Regions from separate parts of the Exiguobacterium sp. s128 genome, predicted to be linked through region 1. Evidence: riboswitches for the same ligand, from Rfam matches in the RefSeq annotation. Region 1 holds a riboswitch; each other region holds the start of a gene.
What was found. Region 1 has a riboswitch for S-adenosylmethionine ahead of msrA (peptide-methionine (S)-S-oxide reductase MsrA). Riboswitches for the same ligand answer to the same signal wherever they lie in the genome.
Positions count from the first base shown of each region.

Region 2: it holds a riboswitch for S-adenosylmethionine, as region 1 does, so the genes downstream of both, KNQ13_RS09905 (amino acid permease) here and msrA (peptide-methionine (S)-S-oxide reductase MsrA) in region 1, are expected to answer to the same signal.
Region 3: it holds a riboswitch for S-adenosylmethionine, as region 1 does, so the genes downstream of both, KNQ13_RS10040 (LLM class flavin-dependent oxidoreductase) here and msrA (peptide-methionine (S)-S-oxide reductase MsrA) in region 1, are expected to answer to the same signal.

Region 1 covers NZ_JACSMT010000022.1:11,809-15,157, reverse strand. The annotation lists gene KNQ13_RS09715 (SH3 domain-containing C40 family peptidase) at 1-350, shown strand, start outside; gene KNQ13_RS09710 (putative quinol monooxygenase) at 404-697, opposite strand; gene KNQ13_RS09705 (M20 metallopeptidase family protein) at 776-1,948, shown strand; SAM riboswitch class I at 2,020-2,123, shown strand; gene msrA (peptide-methionine (S)-S-oxide reductase MsrA) at 2,228-2,758, shown strand; gene KNQ13_RS09695 (DMT family transporter) at 2,870-3,349, opposite strand.
Region 2 covers NZ_JACSMT010000023.1:9,293-12,641, reverse strand. The annotation lists gene mmuM (homocysteine S-methyltransferase) at 1-690, opposite strand, end outside; gene KNQ13_RS09905 (amino acid permease) at 665-2,065, opposite strand; SAM riboswitch class I at 2,147-2,248, opposite strand; gene KNQ13_RS09900 (polysaccharide pyruvyl transferase family protein) at 2,356-3,349, opposite strand, start outside.
Region 3 covers NZ_JACSMT010000023.1:35,067-38,415, reverse strand. The annotation lists gene KNQ13_RS10045 (ATP-grasp domain-containing protein) at 1-161, opposite strand, end outside; gene KNQ13_RS10040 (LLM class flavin-dependent oxidoreductase) at 158-1,216, opposite strand; SAM riboswitch class I at 1,289-1,394, opposite strand; gene KNQ13_RS10035 (DUF975 family protein) at 1,513-2,151, opposite strand; gene KNQ13_RS10030 (DUF2325 domain-containing protein) at 2,219-3,349, opposite strand, start outside.

The DNA.
Region 1 (3,349 bases):
AACACCTAGGAACGCCGTATACATGGGGTTCGCAAACGGCAGCCAATGGCGGCTTTGACTGTTCGGGTTTGATACATTACGCCACGAACCAAGCCGGGAAATACGGTGGACGGACAAATGTCAGCGGCTATTGGTACGGCGCCTTCTTTACGAACCGTCGCACGACGATCAGCAGCGGAAAACGCTCGGATATCGTCTTTTTCGAAAATACGTATACCGATGGTCCGTCGCATATCGGCATCATGCTCGACAATGAATACTTCATCCATGCCGGGGGCTCACAGCTCCAGATCAATTCGATTTATGAACCACGCTGGCGCGAACATTTCCTTGGCTTTAAATCGATGTAACACAAAAGAGGCGTATGGACCCTTGAGGATCCGTACGCCCTTCTTTCCTTGATTCAGAATGTCATCTCGACGTATTTCGTCACTTGACGGTCCTCAAGGTATAATTCGATTTGTTCCCGGTAGGCTTTATAGTGGTCCGATGCGATATGTGTCTCGAGTGCTGCTTCGTCTTGATAGACTTCATAGAGCATGAACTGATGTTCATTTTCAATCGATTGATGTAACGTATAACGTAGGCAGCCCGGCTCGTTTTGTGCGGCTTTGTAGACTGTACTTAAAATTGGAAAGACTTGATCAGCTAATCCTGCTTTGACTGTAAGAACGGCATTGACGATGATTTCACCCATGTGTTAATTCCTCCTCTGATTTGATTACCTCTATCTGTACCCGTTTTTCCTCAAGACATACCGAAAAGGATGATTTCGATGCAAGAAAATTTATTTGCTGCTCTCGATCAATACGAAGCCGAGATGATTCGTTTACGGCGTGATTTTCACCGTCACCCGGAATTATCGTTCCAAGAAGTCCGGACACCCGCAAAAATCATCGCCTTTTATGAAGCACTTGGTATCCCCTACCGCGAACAAGTCGGAGGGAGCGGCATCGTCGCGACACTCAAAGGGACACGTCCCGGAAAAACGATTGCTGTCCGGGCGGATTTTGACGCGTTACCGCTCCAGGAAGAAACCGATCTTTCGTTCCGTTCAATCCGCCCCGGTGTCATGCATGCCTGTGGACATGACGGCCATACGGCGATCGTCCTCGGACTCGCCGCTGCCTTCAAGCCGTTGCAAGAGGAACTCGAAGGGACCATCGTCTTCATTCATCAACATGGCGAAGAAGTCTTTCCGGGAGGTGCGATTCAAATGATCGAAGATGGTTGTCTCGACGGGGTTGATGCGATTTTCGGGACCCATCTTGAAAATGATCTCCCGGTCGGAACGATTGGCTATCACAGCGGCCATACGTTATGCGCGATCGATGAATTCGAAATCGTCGTCCATGGACAAGGTGGTCATGCGCAAGCCCCGCACCGGACGCAAGATGCACTCGTCGCTGGAGCACAACTCGTCTGTAATTTACAGCATCTCGTCAGCCGACGGGTCGATCCCTTTGAACCTGCCGTCGTCGCGATTGGCTCGTTCCATTCCGGGACGGCACCGAACATCGTCACCGGCGAAGCCCGGATCGTCGGTGAAATCCGGACGTTCAACGAGCAACTCCGGCATCAGTTACGCCAACAGGTCGATCTCGTTGCCCGAACGACGTGTGCTGGAATTGGCGCTACATATTCGATTGATTTCACGACCGGTTACCCGTCGCTCTGGAATCATCCGAATGAGACGAAGTTGGTCCAAGAAGCGGCTTCGTTTTTACCGGAGGCACAGGTCCGTGAAGTCAAACCGATGATGGCAGCGGATGATTTTGCTTATTATTTAGAACACGTCCCGGGAAGTTATTTCTTTACCGGTTCTGCGAAGACAGACGGAAGCACCATCTATCCACAACATCACCCGAAGTACGAAATCAATGAACAGGCCTTACTGATCGGGGCCAAAACGTTAGGGGCGACCGTTCTGCGTGCCTTGCAAACATAAGGATTGACTTTCCACTTTTATGAATGGTATTATCATCCCAATGATAACGAACTTACATCAACTTCATATAACACTTATCAAGAGTGGACCGAGAGATCTGGATCGATGACGTCCCAGCAACCTGCGCACAGCAAGGTGCTACGACCAGCAAAGCGAAAGCTTTGGTTGATAAAAAGCGGCGACTCCTTTTGCAACCAAGCAGAGGAGTCGTTTTCGTTTTCTCGCTGTCGGAAATGACAGGACTACGGCTCAAGAAGCCAAGGGAAAGGGAGAGATGACATGGAAAAAGCAACATTTGCAGGAGGATGTTTCTGGTGCATGGTGACACCATTTGAGGAATTACCGGGGATTCACAGTATCGTGTCCGGTTATACAGGAGGACACGTCGACAACCCGACATATGAGCAGGTCAAAACCGGAACGACCGGACATTCCGAAGTCGTCGAGATTACATTTGATCCGGCACTCTTTTCATACGAACGGTTACTGGAACTGTATTGGCCACAAACGGATCCGACCGATGCCGGCGGACAATTCCAGGACCGCGGTACACAGTATGCTCCGGCGATTTTTTACCATACGGAAGAACAACGACTTGCAGCCATCGCGTCACGTGATGCGCTAGCTGCGACAAACCGTTTTAAGCAACCGATCGTCACACGGATCGAACCGGCACACGCCTTCTATCCGGCGGAAGAATACCATCAAGACTTCCACAAAAAAAATCCGGAACATTACAAAAAAGACCGGAAAGCATCGGGTCGCGATGCCTTCATCGATGTGGCCTGGAAAGAAGAAGTATCCGTCTGATTCAAATCGGACGTTTTTCAAAAGAGACCCCCCTTTCATGCACTTTACGTAAAAGTCGTGCGAAAGGGGGATCTCTTTTTCGATTCATCCGCTGATTTGTTGGCGATTCGCTTAAGAAATCGCTTTGATGTCGGCTATTTGTTTCGCCTCATCCACGACTTGATACCGTTTCAAGACGAAAATTCCGCTCAGCATGACGACCAATCCAATGATCTGTCCAAACGACAAATCAACTTTCGGTAAACCGAACCAGCCAAAGACGTCGACACACAGCGCAAAACTGAGTTGCGAAATCAAGACGACGGAAATCGCAATCGACGGTCCGAGCAGTTGAATCCCCCGCATGACACAAAACACGACACCGACTCCGACGAAACCACCAAATAGATAAAGCGGTTCGACCTCTGTAAGCGCCGCAAGTGTTCCGCCCCGAAAGAAGACCAATGCGAGCAACGAACCGAGCAATCCGACAAAAAAGACTAACGTTGTCGTCGCCCAGGCGCCAAAGGCATGACTCATCCGTGCATTCAAAACGGTTTGTAAACTGATCATTATCCCTGCGACGATGGCACAAAACATTCCTAACCCCAT
Region 2 (3,349 bases), on a different contig from region 1:
CGCCGGAAAACAGTTGGCGCCGATTGCCGCCAGTTGCGGATGCTCCCCTAAGGACTCGATACATTCACTTAACGGTGTTCCTTCACTGATGTGTGTTGCGTCACGCAGAGAAAAGGCAAGCCACGCCGATCGTTCCGGAAATTCTTCGAGCAGTCGAAACAGTACTTTTGCTTCCTGTAAGGACGGAATCGTCTCAAACGCCAACACGTCTGCCCCTGCTGCAATCAACGCTTCAAGCCGCGGACGGTGGAATGCTTCCAGTTGTGCATCGTCGACTCCGTAATGACCGACATACTCGGAACCGTCTGACAGATACGCACCGTAAGGACCGACCGATCCCGCAATCAGGGCGTGACTTGCCGCCTGTCCGGTTTCCGCACGCGCCTGTTGCGCCAGATAAACCGTTTGTTTCATCAGTTCAATCGCTTCGTCTTCTTTGATTCCCCGGCTGCTAAAACCGGCGACACTCGCTTGATAACTGGACGTGATGGCGCAATCTGCCCCAATTTTAAAATAATCCGTATGGACGCGGTGAATCTGCTCCGGTTCCTCAAGCAATACCCGAGCCGACCACAGCGGGTCCTCGAGATTGCTCCCGTGGCGCTCGAGTTCCGTCGCCAATGCGCCGTCCAATAAAAGATACGGCTTTTCCTTTAACAGTTGTTCAACTGGATTGTTGTTCTTTGACATCTTCTTCACTCCGTTTCCATGAGGTTTTCGTTAGATGATGCACGATGTAGCAGACGGCGATAAACGGCACCCCGAAATACAGAGCGACCCGTTGTGTCGGATCAAAGGCGATCCCGATCAGTGAAGCCAAACACATTAAAAATGACAGAATCGGGACAAATGGATACCAAGGTGTCCGGTAAACCAAATCGTTTACATCATGTCCCTCTTGCAGATAGCGCTTGCGAAACATGAACTGGGAAGCACTGATGCTCATCCAGACGACGACAACTGCCAGTCCGGAAATCGAAACGAGCGCAATGTAAACGGAACCCGGTGCATAGACACTGGACAATAAGGCGAGTAGACCTCCGAGCATACTGAAGAGAACGGCACGTGTCGGGACTCCGCTTGCATTTAATTTAGAAAAGAACGGCGTGATCATCCGTTGATCGGAAAGTGACCAAAGCATCCGTGAAGCGGCGTACAGACCCGAGTTCGCCGCTGACAAAATCGCCGTCAGGATGACGAAATTCATGATATCTGCAGCAAACGGCAGACCAATCCGTTCGAATACGGCAACGAATGGGCTTTCGAGCACTCCTTTTGAATCGTTGGGTAACAGAATCGCGAGAACGATAATCGTCCCGACAAAAAATAAGACAAGCCGGAAGACCGTTGTTCGAATGGCCAGCGGAACCGTCCGTTTCGGATCGACGGCCTCACCTGCTGCAATCCCGATCAACTCTGTTCCGGAATAGGCAAAGTTGACGGCGAGCATCGTCATCAGGATGGCGAATGCTCCGTTCGGGAATAATCCGCCATCCGTCAACGGGGCAAGAAGCGGCGCTTGCGATCCGTCCGCGAGTGGCAGAAATCCGACAATCGCTGCTGTCCCTAAGACGATGAATACTAAAATCGTTAATACTTTGACAGCCGAAAACCAAAATTCAACTTCTGCGAACAAACGAACCGTCAAGACATTGATGCCTAAAATCATGACGACGAACAAGGCACTGAACAGCCAGACCGGGACATCCGGAAACCACCGTTGCATCAATAAACCGGCTGCCGTAAATTCTGAACCGAGCGCCACCGTCCACGTCAGCCAGTAGAGCCAAGCGACGGTATAACCTGTTCCGGATCCAAGATACTTCGTCGCGTAGCTGTGAAAGGCACCCGTCTCCGGCATATGTACGGCCAGTTCTCCTAAGCAGAGCATGACTAGATACACGGCGAGTGCTCCGACCAAGTACGATAAAATCGTTCCGACCCGCCCTGCCTGCTCGAGCGTGTAACCTGTACTTAAAAATAATCCGGTCCCGATGACGCCGCCGAGTGACAACATGACGATATGCCGGGATTCCATTTTCCGGCGAAATGTTCCTTCTTTCATTACTCCTCCACACTCCTCTTTTTCTCATAAAATAAAAAAACGCACCCACATACATGGGTGCGTCGGTCGACAATAAAAAGAAGCTTATCGATCGGGTACGACACCCGCAGGAATTAGCACAGTATCTTTCGACCTGTTGCTGAGGCTTCAAAGGGCCAGTCCCTCCACCTCTCTGGATAAGAATGTAATTTTTCATAACAGTACCAACCCTGTTTTGAATTGTCAAAACAATTCAGAATTCATTACACAAAAAAACGCCTTACACCAAAATGGTATAAGACGTCCGTAGCTTATTTCTTCGCAAACAAATCAGCTGTCTTCAATGCCATCCGAACCGCTTTCCGGTTCAGTGTGCCTTGTTGATGCTTGATTTCTTTTGTCTGACTGTTCAACTTGCCTTGAAGCGATTTGATTTTCTTATCTTTTTCAGCCATTTTTGCTTTATCGCGTTTTTGAGCTGCGACGATTTTTTGTTCTTCTTCTGGGAAGTACGATTCAAAACGTGAAACGGCTTCTTCAATACTGATTCCTGTGATCGGTTTGACGACTGGAAGCAACTCTGCTTTTGCCATTTCACGATCAAACGGAACGTTCTCTGGGTAGTTCGTTTCTTTGTAGATGTGCTCTAAATCATTTGTGTTCAAGAATTCAACGAAATTATCAAAGTTACGCGCTTGGACACGTGTCGGGCTTTGGAAGTCAGCCGACTCAATTACATCTGACAAGCGTGTGCTGTCTGTGATGTCGTTTGCCCAGATGTGTGTCAATTGGTGATAATCCGTTAATTCGCGCATCCGTGCATCTTTTGGAATCAGGATACTTGGTGTTCCGGCAAGTGTTGCCGTGATGTTACCGTGAAGACGTGCTCCGAAGCTGAAGTCAGCTTCTTTCAAGAAGTCGATCCATGTCTGTGCGTTCAAGAAGAAGCGGACACGGTCGTTCATGTAAGTCGGATCCGACATTTTAACCGGATAGTTCGTTACAGATAAGTCAGCAATCGGATGTGTTCCTGTGTACGTCAAACGTAACTCTTTCATCCATTGTGGGATGAAGTAGTGGTTCGGGTACTCTTCCATTCCGCGTGTGATGAAGTTGAGGACGTTTTGTGGTGCAAGACGTGACGAGTTGACACCGATCATCGAATCTTTTGTGATGTTCGTCTCACGGATTTTTAAATCACGGCCAAAGGCATACATCGATGGGCAACCGATGACTTTGTGATCGATTCCTTCGCGGAAACCAAGACGCGTCAAGTATTTTGATGTGATTTCGCCGCGAAGTCCA
Region 3 (3,349 bases), on a different contig from region 1:
CTCATTCGGCTGTAGAAAACGCCTTCCGGCGGGACTTCATCAAGCGGGACTTGCCCTTCGTCGAGATGCCACTGTTCATACGGCAACTCCAGTTCCTCGAGTCGTTTAATCAGATGATCCGTCCATTCCTGATTTTCGTGTAAGATATGAATTTTTGTCATTTGGTTTGACCTACCTTTCGTTTTTCCTCGACAAGCGGCATGACGTCGCGTGCGAAGCGTTCCATTTCTTCAAGTTGCGGTGAAAATTGTAACAACAACAATGTGACACCGACTTCTTCAAAGGCGAGAATCCGCTCGGCAATCTGTTCCGGTGTCCCGATTAAATCCGGACGGAGTCCGCGGTTTGAGACCGAATAATCATTCCGTTTTACCTGTTGCTCGAGTTGCGATTTACTGACAAAGTCGTCGTAGCCGACGTAACCGGCACTGTCTTCTTTGACGTCCGTGATCCGTTGCCATTCTTGAACCGCTTCTTCTTCTGTATCCCGGCAGATGATGTAGGCAGCAAGGCCAAAACTTTCAAGCGGTGGTTGCCCTGTTGCATGTCGACGCGTTTTCATATCCTCAATCTTGACGGTCACTTCCTCAACCGTTCCCCCATGCATAACATAGGCATCACACTGTTCGACGATGGTTTGTTTTCCGGCTTCGCTTTCTCCACCGGCATACAGCTTGATGCCCGGTCGTTGAACCGGCTTCGGATGCAGTTGTGTCTGCTCGAGCGTATAGTAGTTGCCATCGAAGCTATATGGTGAGGCGTCTGCCCATAACCCTTTCATGATCGTGACGAATTCTTTGGTCCGAGCGTACCGTTCATCATGGGCCGTAAAAATGCCGTTGTATTGCCGGGCCTCTTCTTCCCACCAGGCCGAGACGACGTTTAGCGTAAATCGTCCGTTGCTGAGTTGATCGATGTTCGCTGCCATCTTCGCCGTCGTCGCCGGATTATGGAACCCCGGGCGGACGGCCGTCATGATTTCCAGTCGTTCCGTCGTTGCGGCAATCGCCGCTGCCGTCGTCCAGGCTTCTAAGCTTGGTGCTTCAAGTCCTTTAATATCATTTAAATTCAACTCCGCAATCAGCGTCGTCGAAAAACCGATTCGTTCAGCCGTTTGTGCGACCTGTTTCGCATAATCGAATGTCGCCGGCATCTGTTCGTCCTCGACATTCCGTAACCATCCTCCAAAAATCGGCAACCAAAATCCATACTCCATCCGCTATGTCCCCCTCATTAAAAAAGTCGCTCTTCTCGAAAATCGAAAAGAGCGACGGATTGATCGTGTCTGCTCTTATCTGTAAAGGAAAAGATTCCTTTAGGAAGTAGCACCTTCCGCTGCTTGCGGGGTTGCTGAAGTGTCTTCGGGCCATTCCCTCGACTTCTCTTGATAAGAATTATTGGAATTATCGTACACTTTTTAGCAGAGTAAAGCAACCATTAAACCCTGTTTTCCAATCGGAATTAAAAACAGCGATAAAAAAGGACGAGAGCTGGGCTCTCATCCTCGTTGTCTTAATATGGGGCAACAAACGTTGATTCCTCGATGGGTGCTACCTCGCCGCGGATCCGATCATAAAACTTCGCAAGCGTGACGCTGAAATAAGGTCCAACCCAGAGGAAGGCAATTCCGATGGTGATCAAGCCGAGCAGGAACCAACCAATGAATGAGAGGACGAGCATAAAGGCTTCCATCTTATGGCCATCCATCATTTGGCGTGAACGGGTGATCGCATCCAAAATTCCAATCGACGGCTCGTCGCGTAGGATGTAGAACGTCAACAGATACGAAAACGACTTGATGATTCCGGGAACGATTAACAGTAAGAACCACAATCCAAGAAGAATACCTTGAACAATTGAAAGACCAACTGCTTTCAAGAAAATTTTATACGGTTCGAATAAATCAACGATTTTTGCGTCTTCTTTACGGGAGACAGACATTGCGAGCCATGCCCAACCGATCGCAAGCGGTAGGAGAAGTATGCTTAGCACAAATCCAATCAAATCGATGAACTGAAAGTCTTCGTTAGGATCAGAAGAAAAGGCAGTTGGAATCATTTGAATGATAAGAAACAGTAAAAACATAAGTGCCATGAAGACCCAACGTCCACTGAGTGCCTCACGTGCGGATAATTTTAATTCTTTTATCATGGAGATCCTCCTCAAAATAAGTTCTACTCCTATTTACGGCTAATCGCACAAGGAGTTTCAGTTATTTTCAGGATTTCCCTGTTTTTAACTGATTCAGGCGGGCTTTCTCAAGCTGACGCTGACAGGCCGTATAAAGTGAACGGCGACCGTCCAGTCGTTCCATCGCAAACGGAATATTATATTTTTTCGCTTGCGCAATGACATGTGCTGACGCAGCATGGGAGACACGACTCGTGATAACGACGATGGCATCGGTCTTTTTAGCCAGGCTGGCGATTTTCTTAGCCGACTGGGCGTCTCCCGCAAGATGAATCAATTCGATTCCTGTCTCGGCGAAAAAGGTCCGGTAGACGGGCGCCTGTTGTTCATTCCCGACGATGACGAGACGCATTCCTTCAAAAGATGCAAAATCAAGTGGCTTCTTATCGATGAAGTCGATTGGTTGTCCCGGTAAAGAAGTCGTGACGAGTGGCGCAATCGATTGTTGCTTTTTTTCACGGATCTGACGGACTTGTCGTGCTTTTTTGATGTTTGGTTTTCGTTTCATTTGTTTGGCGTAACGACCGGTAGATTTCTTTGATTCTGGTGTCACGATCACTTCGGTGGTTGAACCTGCTCGTTTCGTATCCTGTGACGAGCTCAACGGCTGGACGATCGGTTCTTCATATTGAAAGGCATACTTCCAAACAATCGTCAGCGTTTCCGGATGACCTTTCCACATGACAAGATCGACGAGTTGTCCTTCCTTCAATTGAAAGAATCGCATGTCTTCCACCGGTGTTGCGTAATAAAACGGTTTCCCCGTCTCATCCTTCAACGGTCCTTCGACTGTCGACTCGATGATACCGTGATTCTTGACGATACATTTCTCGAAGACAATTCGTTCCTCAAGCGTCTTCATTTGATCGGTTGCGATGACGGCGAGCACTTCCAGTGACGTCCGGCGGTGATCTTGATGGCTGATTTGTACACGGACTTCCATCCCATGCTCAAGATTCCACTGACGGATCTCTTTTTCGGAGATATGACTGTTCGGCCATTCCCGTAACGAGCCTCCTTTCAGCTCACGGACAAACGTGTACGTGTATCGTTGCTCGAAGGTCGGTTCCGCTACTTCCCGCTTCTGACTGAGTAATGGTGCCGGTTCATCCTTTACCGGTTCGACAAGTCCGGATTGATTCTTGCGTGGTGTGTAATA